2 linked regions of the Indioceanicola profundi genome follow. The protein of the gene in region 2 interacts with the protein of the main gene of each other region in a pairwise test. Links are inferred from orthologs where the notes say so. Each region holds a gene or a part of one and is shown on either strand. Other genes may lie near its edges.

What was found.
Region 1: the proteins of ndk (region 2) and DOL89_RS01590 interact in binary tests that used the Escherichia coli proteins (3 or more experiments, as listed by UniProt). The link is inferred for Indioceanicola profundi from one-to-one orthologs.

Annotation. Positions count from the first base shown.
Region 1 is NZ_CP030126.1:331,818-338,172, forward strand. The notes cover bases 2,032-4,834. They hold DOL89_RS01590 (5-formyltetrahydrofolate cyclo-ligase), read right to left. Parts: upstream 3,848-4,834; coding sequence 3,215-3,847; downstream 2,032-3,214. Other genes in these bases: DOL89_RS01580 (inositol monophosphatase family protein), read left to right, coding at 2,032-2,088; DOL89_RS01585 (TIGR00282 family metallophosphoesterase), read right to left, coding at 2,266-3,105; DOL89_RS01600 (cell division protein ZapA), read right to left, coding at 4,110-4,448; DOL89_RS01605 (hypothetical protein), read right to left, coding at 4,461-4,712. Outside these bases: DOL89_RS01570 (amidohydrolase), read right to left, coding at 1-326; efp (elongation factor P), read left to right, coding at 535-1,101; more of DOL89_RS01580, read left to right, coding at 1,264-2,031; DOL89_RS01610 (ABC transporter ATP-binding protein), read right to left, coding at 4,839-5,786; DOL89_RS01615 (ABC transporter permease), read right to left, coding at 5,786-6,355. UniProt on the Escherichia coli protein: Involved in the removal of 5-formyltetrahydrofolate.
Region 2 is NZ_CP030126.1:1,108,658-1,115,167, reverse strand. Bases 1,752-4,709 are described here. They hold ndk (nucleoside-diphosphate kinase), read right to left. Parts: upstream 3,463-4,709; coding sequence 3,040-3,462; downstream 1,752-3,039. Other genes in these bases: DOL89_RS05230 (ABC-F family ATP-binding cassette domain-containing protein), read left to right, coding at 3,688-4,709; DOL89_RS05240 (hypothetical protein), read left to right, coding at 2,674-2,895; purN (phosphoribosylglycinamide formyltransferase), read left to right, coding at 1,904-2,554; purM (phosphoribosylformylglycinamidine cyclo-ligase), read left to right, coding at 1,752-1,916. Also shown: DOL89_RS05255 (DUF2066 domain-containing protein), read right to left, coding at 1-695; more of purM, read left to right, coding at 855-1,751; more of DOL89_RS05230, read left to right, coding at 4,710-5,577; DOL89_RS05225 (class I SAM-dependent methyltransferase), read left to right, coding at 5,745-6,344; DOL89_RS05220 (SDR family NAD(P)-dependent oxidoreductase), read right to left, coding at 6,361-6,510. UniProt on the Escherichia coli protein: Major role in the synthesis of nucleoside triphosphates other than ATP. The ATP gamma phosphate is transferred to the NDP beta phosphate via a ping-pong mechanism, using a phosphorylated active-site intermediate.

The sequences.
Region 1 (6,355 bases), 780 kb from region 2 along the record:
CACTTGCCCTTGGCGTCGATCACGGTGGCGTCCGGCGGAACCGCCACATCGGTTCCCACGGCGACGATCCTGCCGTCCTGCATCAGCACCGTGGCGCCCTGGATCTCATCCTCGCCGGTGCCGGTCAGCACGGTGGCCCCGGTGATGGCGGTGGTGACCGAGGGAAGGGGCCGGTAGGTGCTGGGGAAGGGATCGCTGTTCTGGGTCGGGTCCAGACCCGGAAGCAACGCGGCCTGCGCTTGCGGCTGGGCCGCCGCGGGGGCCAGCACGGCCAGCCCCATCAGGGCCGCCGCGATCGGGCCGGCCCTCAGTTTCTGTCTCTTCATGTCCACCCTGTTCCGTGTGGAAATTTATTAACCGTTTGAACTGGAAGGACATCATGGGCTGATCGGGATGGCCGGGGCAAGCCTTGTGGCGGAAGCCGTTTCAATCCCGCCGGACGCCGGACGGGGCTGCGCACGCGTGACATTGCCTGTTCTGGGCGATGCTGGTAGGGTCCGCGCCGCTCGAGTCCACCTTAGGAAATTACGTGTCATGAAGGTCAATGCGAACACCATGCGCAAGGGGCACATCCTTGAGCATAACGGCAAGCTGTGGGTGATCACCGGTACCCAGATCGTGCAGCCCGGCAAGGGCGGCGCCTTCATCCAGTTGGAAATGAAGGATGTGCGGACCGGCACCAAGAATATCGAGCGCTTCCGCACCCAGGAGACGGTCGAGCGCGCCCGGCTTGACGAGCATGAGATGACCTTCCTGTTCGCCGACGGCGACATGTACACCTTCATGGACAAGGAGTCGTACGAGCAGGTGCAGATCCCCGGCGACGTGATCGGCGAGGGCAAGGTGTTCCTGAACGACGGCATGGAAGTGCAGGTGCAGAGCTTCGAGGGCGCCCCGCTCTCGGTCGAGCTGCCGCAGACCGTGACGCTGATGATCACCGAGGCCGATCCGGTGGTGAAGGGGCAGACCGCCTCCTCCTCCTACAAGCCGGCCCTGCTGGAGAATGGCGTCCGCGTCCTGGTTCCGCCGCACATCGAGTCCGGCACCCGCATCGTGGTCAACACCGAGGACGGCTCCTATCTGGAACGCGCCAAGGACTGATCCGGCCAGGACCCGAGCGGAAGCGCGGCGCCCGCCCTATCGGCGGGCGCCCTTCTCTTTTCCGCCGGGTGCCTTTTGTGTTTTCGACTGTTGTCCGCTGTCCGCGGTGCCTGTCAGGGGACGGGCGCCATTGTTCTTGAAAATCCGTGAAGGAGACCGCCCATGGCTGCCCGTTCGGCCGTACTCAATGTCATGGCGAAGGCCGCCGAGAAGGCAGGCCGCGCCCTGGTGCGCGACTTCGGCGAAGTCGAGCAGCTTCAGGTCTCCCGCAAGGGTCCGGCGGACTTCGTCTCCGCCGCCGACCGCAAGGCCGAGCGCATGGTGCGCGAGGAGCTGCAGAAGGCCCGTCCCGCCTTCGGCTTCCTGATGGAAGAGGGCGGCACGATCGAGGGATCGGACAAGTCCCACCGCTGGATCGTCGATCCGCTGGACGGCACCACCAATTTCCTGCACGGCCTGCCGCACTTCGCCATCTCCATCGCGCTGGAGCGGGACGGGGAGATCATCGCCGGCCTGGTGTACGAGCCGGTGCGCGACGAGCTGTTCTGGGCGGAGAAGGGGGCGGGCGCCTTCCTGAACCATCAGCGCCTGCGCGTGTCGGCCCGCCGCACCATGGCCGACGCGCTGATCGCCACGGGCATTCCCTTCAAGGGCCATGGCGACATGGGCACGTTCATGGCCCAGCTCCAGGCTCTTGCCGGCCAGGTTTCCGGTATCCGCCGCTGGGGCGCCGCGTCCCTCGATCTGGCCTATGTGGCGGCTGGCCGCTTCGACGGGTTCTGGGAAAAGGACCTGAAGCCCTGGGACATCGCCGCCGGCACCCTGCTGGTGACCGAGGCCGGCGGCTTCGTGTCGGAAATCTCCGGCCATAAGGGCCATCTGTCCGGGGCCAGCATCCTGGCCGCCAACCCGCTCCTGCACGGCCCCTTGCAGACCATCCTGCACAATGCGGTGAAGCCGAAGGCGACCCCGCAGGCGCAGGGGTAAGTCTGGGCGGCCCGTGCTCCTTCGGGTTCACTCTTCGACAGGGTCAGGGTGAGGAAAGCGCGGGTGGTTGGTGTCGGGCGACAGCGCCGGCTCCTCACCCCACCATCTCCACCCTCGTCCTGAGCCTGTCGAAGGACGAAGCCCCTGCTCAGAACCCGACGACGCAGCCGGATACCCCTATTCCGGCATCGCCTGCTTCAGCCGGCCGCCGACGCGCACCGGTTCGGCCCGCTTGGCAAGGCCGGTGCGGTCGTCGGTTTCCACAAAGATGCCGCAGACAGTGACGGTGGCGTCGTTCTCCGCCGGGGTGAAGCGCTCGCCGGGGGTCTTGCGGGTCATCTTGTGGATGGCCGATTCCTTCTTCATCCCGATGACGCTGTCATAGTCGCCGCACATGCCGGCGTCGCTCTGATAGGCGGTGCCGCCGGACAGGATCTGAAGGTCGGCGGTGGGGATGTGGCTATGGGTGCCGACGACCAGGCTGACCCGCCCGTCCAGCACATGGCCCATGATCATCTTTTCCGAGGTGGCTTCCCCGTGGAAGTCCAGGATGGCAGCGTGCACGCCGTTCGGCCCCATCATCGGCCCACCCAGCCGATGCACCTTCACCACCCGCTCGATAGCGGGGAACGGGTCGTCCAGCGGGTCCATGAACACCCGCGCCATGGCGTTCATGACCAGCACCTTGTAACGGCCGTTCTTGCTGGGCAGCACGGTATAGCCGCGGCCGGGCGTGCCTTCCGGATAGTTGATCGGCCGGATCAGGTTGGGAATGCGGTCGATCTGGCCCAGCAGTTCCTTCTGGTCCCAGACATGGTTGCCGGTGGTGATGCAGTCGACGCCGGCGGCGAAGAATTCGTTGGCGATCTTCTCGGTGATGCCGAAGCCGCCCGCCGCATTTTCCCCATTGATCACGACGAAATCGGGGGAAAGACGCTGCTGCAACTCCGGCAGATGGCGCAGAAGCCCCTCCCGCCCGCTGCGGCCCACAATGTCACCCAGAAAAAGAAGTCGCATTATCAGTCCTTGTACGCATACGTAGGTCGGATCAAGCGTAGCGCCGATCCGACGAGGCTGTGCAGAGCGGTCGCGGAATGTCGGATCATTGCCGCACGCTTGATCCGACCTACGGGGCCGGCGAAAACCTCACCACGCCCCGCTCGGTCAGCATCATGTCCAGCGGCTGGTCGTAGGGATCGGTGGGGACCCGGTCCATCTGCTGGCCGTCATAGGCCGCTCCCACCGCCAGCACCGGGCCGTCTTCCCGCAGGGCGGCCAGGGTGCGGTCGTAGAAGCCGGCGCCGTAGCCCAGCCGCATGCCGCGCCTGTCCCAGGCCAGCAGCGGCACCAGCACCAGCTCGGGGCGCACGATCGGCGCTTCCTGCATCGGCTCCATCACCTTGAAGGCGCCGGGGACCAGCGGGTGCCCCTCCCGCCACAGCCGGAACAGCAGCGGCCAGCCGCGCCCCGCCACCACGGGCAGGCAGGTGCGCATGCCGCGCGCCGCGAGATGGCGCAGCAGGGGGCGGAGGTCCAGCTCATCCGTGCGCGGCCAGTAGCCGGACACCATGGTGCCGGGGGCGAGATCAGGGAAGGCTTGGTCGAAATGGGCGATCAGGGCCTCGGCGGCGCCCGCCGGATCGATGGCGGCCCGCGCCTGCATGGCCGCGCGCCGGGCAGCCTGCTTCACGGCGGCGATGTCGTCATCGCCGTCCGGGCCGGCGGGCACGGGGCCTGTATCGTTGGCGGGCTTCATCATTGCGTTCCGCGGCGGCTCTACGGTCCCGGCGGAGCGTGACGCCCACGTGACGCCCGTGGGGGGCGGCGGCCAGGGAAGAAAAGGGTGGAAGGCAGCCACTTGGCCGTTGGTATGTGCTTATCCCTCGCGGCCTGCCTCAAGCAGGTGGGCGCCATATACCGACACCAGGGTGCCGGCAGGGACAGCTCCCAAAGGGATGGGTTATCGGCCCCGGGGATGATGCGACCTGACGCACCGCGCAGCCAACCTTCCGACCACCAATCTAGGCACGCTCGAGGCGTTGGGCAATGTCCTCGATGCGTTTTGCCAAAGTATCCACGGCGGAGGCCGCCCGCTCCTCCTCCGCGGCCTTCACCGCGGGGTCCGGGACGGCCAGCTCGCGGGTCTTGCGCAGCAGCTCCAGCTCGCGCCGCATCTCGTCGATCTCATCCGCCATGACAAGCGTGGTCAGCACCAGAAGCTGCGCCTCGCTGGCCCCGGCGACGCCCGCCGCAATTCCGGTCAGCCGGTCGTTCACCAGGCCGGCCAGCTCATGCAGCCGCGCCTCCTGCCCGTCCTCGCAGGCCAGCACATAGGCGCGGCCGTTCAGGCTGATATCCACACGGGCCAATTCTCAATCCTCCAGAACGACGCGAAGCCTGTCGATGGCCTGATCCAAGCGGACGCCGAGTTCGGCGGCCTGTTCCTTGGCGCGGCGTTCCCCCTCGCGGGCCTCGGCCAGCGCCTGTTCCAGTGCTTGGCGCGCGGCGCCGTCCGCGTCGGAGGATGCCGCCTCCCGCGCCACCCGCTCATCCACGGCCCGGCCCAGGCGCAGAATCGCCACGTCCAGGCGGTCGAGCGCGGATTTCAGTCGGTCCCCGTCCATCGGCTCCTGCGAATCAGCCACCAATCAGCCGCATTGGTGCGGTGCCGAACAGTAGGTTCGGGGCAGGGCCCGCGTCAACGGCGAGGGTCTGCGCCAAACCACCTCTTCCGGAGCTTCTTTACCACCTTATTCATCCCGCAGGTCGCGGCCGGTCAGCTTCAGGAAGACATCGGCCAGGGTGAAGCGTTCCACGGACAGATTCCCGATCGGGAAACCCGTCTGCTGCTGTCGGGACATCAAGGCGGCCAGCATCGGCTCCAGCCGCGGGCCGGACAGGCTGACCCGCCGCCCGTCGCCGGCCCGCTCGATCCCGGAGAAGCCGTCGATGGCCTGGAACAGCTCCTCCGGGGAGTCCTGGTCGGTCTCGAACGTCACGGTCGCGCCGGGACAGTGCTGGTTGACCAGGGCGGAGGGGCTGTCCATCGCCAGCAGCCGTCCCTTGTCCATGATCGCCACGCGGGAGCAGAGCGCCTGCGCCTCCTCCATGGAATGGGTGGTCAGCAGGGCGGCGCGGCCGGTGCCCAGCGTGCGCTCCCGCACCATGTCCCACAACAGGGCGCGGCCCTGCGGGTCCAGGTTCGCCGTCGGCTCGTCCAGGAACAGAAGGTCGGGATCGCCGATCAGGGCCAGCACCATGGCCAGCCGTTGCTTCTGGCCGCCGGACAGGCTGCCGGCCAGGGACTTGCCCTTGTCCGCCAGCCCGACCCGCTCCAGCAACTCGCGGGCAGGAAGGGCGCGCTGGTACATCAGGCCATAAAGCCGGGTCAGTTCGCCCACCGTGGCGCGCTCCAGGATGCTGCCGGACTGAAGCACCACGCCGATGCGGTCGCGCACCGGCTCCAGCCCGCTCTGGACGTCGCGGCCCAGCACGCGCGCCGTTCCGCCATCGGGCCGGCGCAGCCCTTCCAGGATCTCCATGGTCGTGGTCTTGCCGGCCCCGTTCGGACCCAGCAGGCCGACGACCTCCCCCGGCTCGACCCGCAGGTCCATGCCGTTCACGGCCAGGGTTGCGCCATAGCTCTTGCGCAGCCCCTCGACGACGATCATCCCGTCCCGCATCCCTTCCGCCCCCATCAGCGCCGCGTCCAGTCCGGTTCCAGCGCATAGGCGAAGCGGCCGGCGGCGATGCCGCCCGCCAGCACCGTCCAGCCCCCGACCACCGCATAGGACATCCAGGCGGGGTTGAACGCCGCCCCCCCGGTCAGTGCCTGGCGCACGAGATCCATCAGCGCTCCGAACGGGTTCGCCAGCAGCATCCAGGCGACCTCCCCGTCCGGTTCCGCCAGCATCATGTACTGCATGCCGAACATGCTGAGGATCATCGCCGTTATCATCAGCAGCCCGCCGCCGGAAGCGTTCTCCGCCGGCTTGAAGGACTGGGCGGCAAAACCCAGCGCCGTCAGCAGGGCGGCCCCCGCCGCCATCGAAGCGGTGAAGGCCGCAAGGTCGATCCGCGGCACCTCGCCATAGACAGCCACAACAGCCAGCAGCACGAAGCTCTGGAGCAGGGCCAGCACCGCGACGGCCAGGGCGTTCGCGGAGATCAGGCCGGTCTGCCCCACGGGCGTCAGCAGGAAGTGCCGCAGCATCCCCTTGCGCTGGTCGGCGACAAAGGCGGCGGCGCCGGTGCTGCCGCAGCTCCC
Region 2 (6,510 bases):
TCGCCATCCAGCCCGAGCCGGGCCACTGCCACCGCTCCGGCCCCGTAACGGTCGGCGATCCGGCGCATCGCCTCCTCGTTTCCGGCCAGGGCCTCATTGACATCAATATCCGTCACATCCTGGATTTCGCCATAGGGCACCAGGATCGGCAGCAGGCTCGGCGGGGCGGAGAAGTTCTCCCACGCCTGACGCCACGGAGTTTCCCGCTGCCACAGCACCGGCTCCTGTCCCGTCTCGTCCACAGGCAGAATCAGCACCGGCTTCGACCTGACCTCCGCATAGCGGATGCCGTTCGAGAGCATCAGCGACCGCACGGCAGCCGGCCGAAAGCTGACATTGATCTCCGCCACATAGCGAACGGAGGAACTCCGCTCGGACACCACCTCGAAGCTGTCCACCATCTGCTCGATCTCGGCCGCTCCGAGGGCGGGCAGCCTTGCCCCGTCCTCATCCAGGGTCAGCCGATCGAACAGACGGGCGAAGGCGTCGCGCTGAGCCTGGGCGATCCCCTGCTCGCGGGCCACCGCAGCGCTGGCTGCGGTCACGTCCGCCGGCACCCGCTCAACCGTGAAGACATCGTCCCGGGTCTGGGCGACGGAGGGGACCGGCGACAGCGCGGTCATGCCCGCCAGGGGCATCGCCACGAGGGCCAGCGGGAGGAACCTGCGCAGGAGGGGAATGCAGCGGACCAGCATTGCAATGGATTCCGATCTTGCTATGTTCGGCCCCGGTTACAACGACCGGCGGCCCCCATGGTTACAGGCGGGTGCACGGATGCACAGCCGCCTGTCAGGGAACGGTGCTTTTGCTGTTTTAGCCCAGCCGCTACCGCGATTGCCAGAAGCGAGGATACCTTGAGCAGCTACTCCTACAAGGACGCCGGCGTCGACATCGACGCAGGCAACGCGCTGGTCGAGGCAATCAAACCCCTGGCCAAGAGCACGGCGCGCACCGGTTCCGACGCAGGACTCGGCGGTTTCGGCGCCCTTTTCGACCTCCGCGCTGCCGGGTTTCAGGACCCTCTTCTGGTCTCCACCACCGACGGCGTCGGCACCAAGCTGAAGGTCGCCATCGAGGCCGGAAAGCACGATACGGTGGGAATCGACCTGGTTGCCATGTGCGTCAACGACCTTGTCGTGCAAGGGGCGGAACCGCTGCTTTTCCTGGACTATTTCGCGACGGGCAAGCTGGACGTCGCCGCAGGCCGGGCCATCGTCTCCGGCATCGCCGAGGGGTGCCGTCAGGCCGGCTGCGCCCTCGTCGGCGGTGAGACGGCGGAAATGCCCGGCATGTACGCCGAGGGTGATTACGACCTCGCCGGCTTCTCCGTCGGTGCGGTGGAACGCAGCCGGGTCCTGACCGGCGTCGGCGTGGCGGAAGGGGACGTCGTGCTGGGTCTCGCCAGCTCCGGCGTCCACTCGAACGGCTACAGTCTGGTCCGCAAGCTGGTGGAAGTTTCGGGCCTGACCTACGGCGACCAGTGCCCGTGGGACTCGGGCCGCACGCTTGGCGAGGCCTTGCTCACCCCGACCCGGATTTATGTGAAGCCGGTGTTGGCCGCCGTAAAGGCTGGCACGGTGAAGGCCCTTGCCCACATCACCGGCGGCGGGCTGATCGAGAATATCCCGCGCGTCCTGCCGGACGGCACCGGCGTAGAGCTGGATGCCGCCGCCTGGACCCTGCCCCCGGTTTTTCGCTGGCTGATGCGGACGGGCGACATCGCCCCGCATGAGATGGCACGCACCTTCAACTGCGGTATCGGCATGGTCGTGGTCTGCCCCGCCGACCGGGCCGAGGAGGCGGCGAAAATCCTGGCCGATTCCGGTGAGACAGTGACCCGCATCGGAAAGGTCGCCGCCAGCGCCGATGGTCAGGAGCGTGTTCGGATTGCAGGGCTGGACGGATGGCGCGGCTGAAGCTCGGGGTTCTGATCTCGGGGCGCGGATCGAATCTCCAGGCCCTGATCGACGCAGCCGCCGATCCCGCTTTTCCCGCCGAAATCGCGCTGGTTCTTTCCAATAAGGCGGATGCGCTGGGACTGGAACGGGCGCGCAAAGCCGGCATCGCCACTGCGATCGTGTCCCACCGCGGCTTTGCCGACAAGCCGACCTTTGAGCAGGCGATGACGGAAGCCCTGGAAACGGCGGGGGTGGAGCTTGTCTGCTTGGCCGGCTTCATGCGCCTGCTGTCGCCATGGTTCGTGGAACATTGGCATGACCGGCTGATCAACATCCACCCGTCGCTGCTGCCCGCCTTCCCCGGCCTGGATACTCATCGCCGCGCCCTGGAGACAGGCGTGCGCTTCCATGGCTGCACCGTGCACTATGTTCGTGCGGCCATGGATAACGGCCCGATCATTGGCCAGGCGGCGGTGCCGATCCTGCCCGGCGATACGGAGGATGCGCTGGCGGACAGGGTACTGACCCAGGAGCACCGGCTTTATCCGCTTGCGGTCAAGCTGATCGCGGAGGGCCGGGTGCGGGTCGTGGACGAGCGGGCGGAGATCACGGGCCAGCCTACCGCGCCCGAACCGGTCCTGAACCCGCCGGGTTGAGGGATCGCCGGACCTGCGGCAACGGTTCCTGCGCCGAAACGCACATCCGACTTGTCAGCAGCACAGGGACTGCTTAAACCCTGGGCAAAGGGTACGGCATCAATCCAGGGGTAAGAGACATGGCCGGTCACGACAACACCGTCGTCAACGATGCGCTCGTTCGCGAGCATGCGGCGAACTGGGCGGGCTTCACCCGCTTCGTCACCATGGGAATCATCAGCGTCATCCTGATCCTGCTGATGTTCCTGCTGCACTTCTTCGTGGGCTGGGGCTACGCCGTCGTCTTCATGATCCTCGGCCATATCGCTCTCGCCATCGCTGCGATGCTGGGCAAGGTCTGACGCGCCGGCCGCGGACAGGATTTCCAGGGCCGCCGGAGCGATCCGGCGGCCCTTTGTCTTGCCCGCGCCCCACTGAAGCTGGATACGAAAAAGGCCGCCGGATCGCTCCGGCGGCCTTTCCGTCCTAACCGGACCGGGCTGCAATCAGCCGACGATCTCGATCTCGCTGAAGAAGAAGGCGACCTCACGGTTCGCGTTCTCCAGGCTGTCGGAGCCGTGAACCGAGTTCGCCTCGATGCTCTCGGCGAAATCCTTGCGGATGGTGCCCGGGGCGGCATTGGCCGGGTTGGTGGCGCCCATGATCTCGCGATTCTTCGCGACGGCGTTCTCACCCTCCAGCACCTGCACGACGACCGGGCCGGAGATCATGAAGGACACCAGCTCGCCGTAGAACGGGCGCTCGGCATGCACCTCATAGAACTTCTCGGCCTGCTCCTTCGTCAGGCGGACGCGCTTCTGCGCGACGATGCGCAGACCGGCATCCTCGAAGCGGGCGTTGATCTTGCCGGTGAGGTTGCGGCGGGTCGCGTCGGGCTTGACGATCGAGAGCGTCCGTTCGACGGCCATGTCTATTCTCCTGGATACCTGGAAATTTGCGCGAGCTTATAGCGGCGGGCGTGCCGGCGGGCAACGGCCTTTTTACGCCATGAGGATGAGTGGCAGCGTTGCGCCGGTCGCACTGCGCGTAGCGACAGGCCGCCAAGGTTGTCCCCCGCCCCTGGCATGGGGGGCAAGCGGGCCCATATGAGGGGCGGGCTTTGGCCCGACCAAAACCCATGCTATGACGCGCCTATGCTGCTGATCAACGATCTTACATACCGCGTGGCCGGGCGCGTGCTGCTGGACCAGGCGACCGTGACCATCCCTGACGGGCACCGCGTCGCCATCGTCGGCCGCAACGGTACCGGCAAGTCCACCCTGCTGAAGCTGATCGCGGGGGAGCTTCAGCCCGATGCCGGCGACATCCGCCTGAACAGCGGCGCCCGTATGGGTTGGGTCCGGCAGGAAGCGCCGAGCGACAGCCGCTCCCTGATCGAGACCGTGCTGGCCGCGGACACGGAACGGGCAAGCCTGCTGGCAGAGGCGGAGACGGCCACCGACCCGTCCCGCATTGCCGACATCCACGCCCGTCTGGTGGACATCGAGGCGCATTCGGCGGAAAGCCGGGCCGCCCGCATCCTGTCCGGCCTGGGGTTCGACGCCGAGGCTCAGCAACGCCCCTGCAGCGACTTCTCCGGCGGCTGGCGCATGCGTGTCGCCCTGGCAGCGGTGCTCTTTACCGAACCCGACCTGCTGCTGCTGGACGAGCCGACCAACCACCTGGACCTGGAGGCGACGCTCTGGCTGGAGGATTATCTGCGCGCCTATCCGCGCACGGTGATCATCGTCAGCCACGACAAGGACCTGCTGAACAAGGTGCCGACCACCATCGTGCATCTGGACCGGCTGAAGCTCACCTCCTACACCGGCAATTACGACACCTTCGCCAAGACGCGCGCCATGCAGATGGAGCTGCTGAAAGCGCAGGCGGCAAAGCAGGACATGCAGCGCAAGCACCTGCAGAGCTTCGTGGACCGGTTCCGCGCCAAGGCCACCAAGGCCCGGCAGGCGCAGAGTCGCATCAAGGCCATCGAGCGGCTGGGGCCCCGCATCCAGGTGCTGGAGGACGAGACCACCAGCTTCGACTTCCCCTCCCCCGACGAGCTGGCGCCGCCGCTGATCGCGCTGGACGGCGTCACCATCGGCTATGGCGAGAAGGCGGTGCTGCGGGATGTGGGCTTGCGCATCGATGCCGACGATCGCATCGCGCTGCTGGGCGCCAACGGCAACGGCAAGTCGACGCTGGTGAAGCTGCTGGCCGGCAAGCTGAAGGCCATGGCGGGCGAGGTGAAACGGTCCGGCAAGCTGCGCGTCGGCTACTTCGCACAGCACCAGACGGATGAGCTGAACCTGGACTGGACGCCGGTGCAGCAGCTCGCCACCATCATGCCGCAGGCGAACGAAACCCAGCTCCGCAGTCATCTCGGCCGCTTTGGCCTTGGCCAGCAGAAGGCGGAGACGAAGATCGGCAGCCTGTCGGGCGGCGAGAAGGCAAAGCTGCTTCTCGCCATGATGACCCGCGACGCCCCGCATATCCTGATGCTGGATGAGCCGACCAACCATCTGGACATCGACAGCCGCGATGCGCTGGTTGAGGCGCTGAACAACTATGAGGGCGCGGTCATCGTCATCAGCCACGATCCCAACCTGATCGAGCTGACGGCCGACCGGCTGGTCCTGGTCGCGGATGGCACCGCCAAGCCGTTCGAAGGCGACCTTGAGGAATACAAGAAGCTGCTTCTCGACCGGGCCCGCTCGGCCAACCGGGAGGCGAAGGGCGAGGCCAGATCCAAGGAGCAGCGCAAGGAGGAGCGGCGCGCCGCAGCTGAAATGCGCGCACAGTTGGCCCCGCTGCGCCGGAAGATCGAAGAGGCGGAGAAGAAGCTGGCCAGGCTGACCGCCAAGCGCGGCGAGCTGTCGGCGAAGCTCGCCGATCCCGCGCTTTATTCCGGTCCGGCCGACAAGGTCACCCGGCTGCAGATCGAGCTCGGAACACTGGAAAAGGAAATCGAGGAGGTCGAGTCGCAGTGGCTGGATCTGTCGGAGCAGTTTGAACAGGCAGGTGCGGAGGCGCCCGCCTGACATCCACGCACAAACTCTTCTCGGGGCAGCGTGGAACGTTTCCGGTTCGGCCGGGTTCCTCTGCGCAAGCCTCTCCTCCAGGCCGAATCATTGCGCCGGCCGGATATGCATGCCATTTCTCCTCCACCCGCCCGCTCCATTCCATGTCACGAAAGGGTCGTTTCGCGATGCCGCTGGACCGTGTCGAGGCTAGGTCGGCTACCAAGCCACAGCACCCCGCCCTGTTGTTCCTCCGGCGGTGGCTGGCCAACCCGATAGCGGTGGCGTCGATCACCCCCTCGGGTCCGGCCCTTTCAAATCTGATCTCCAGCTTCGTCCGCCGTGAACAGGATGAAGTGATCGTCGAGTATGGCGGCGGAACCGGGGCGATCACCAAGGCCCTGCTGGATTTCGGCATCCCTCCTTCCCGCCTCTATTCGGTGGAGATGGACAAGGAGCTCGCCACCTATCTCCGCGGCCAGTTCCCGGACATCAATGTGCTCCAGGGCGATGTCCGCAACATCCGCTCCCTCCTGCCGCCGCAGCATATCGGCAAGGTCGGCACCGTGGTGGTCGGCATCCCGATGATCCTGATCCCGCTGGAAGCCCAGCGGCAGATCGTGGATGAGATCTTCAAGATCATGCCGGAAGGCCGCCAGTTCCTGGCGTACACCTACTCCGCCCGCTGCCCGCTGAAGCGCAAGGCGCTCGGCGTGGAGGGCAAGCGCCTGGGCTTCACCATGGCGAATATCCCGCCGGCCAGCGTCTGGGGCTTTACCCGGAAGTAACCGGGAACCGACGACCCTATTTCCGCGGCGCCCTAGCGAGCAGCCTGTCCGTCCAGGCCGGCGGCAGTGCGGCCAGCAGCCAGGTCGCCGCATAGGTCGGCCAGGGAAAAGCGATGCGGGACCGGTCTGCGGCCAATCTGGCGACAATCAGCGCGGCAGCCCTGTC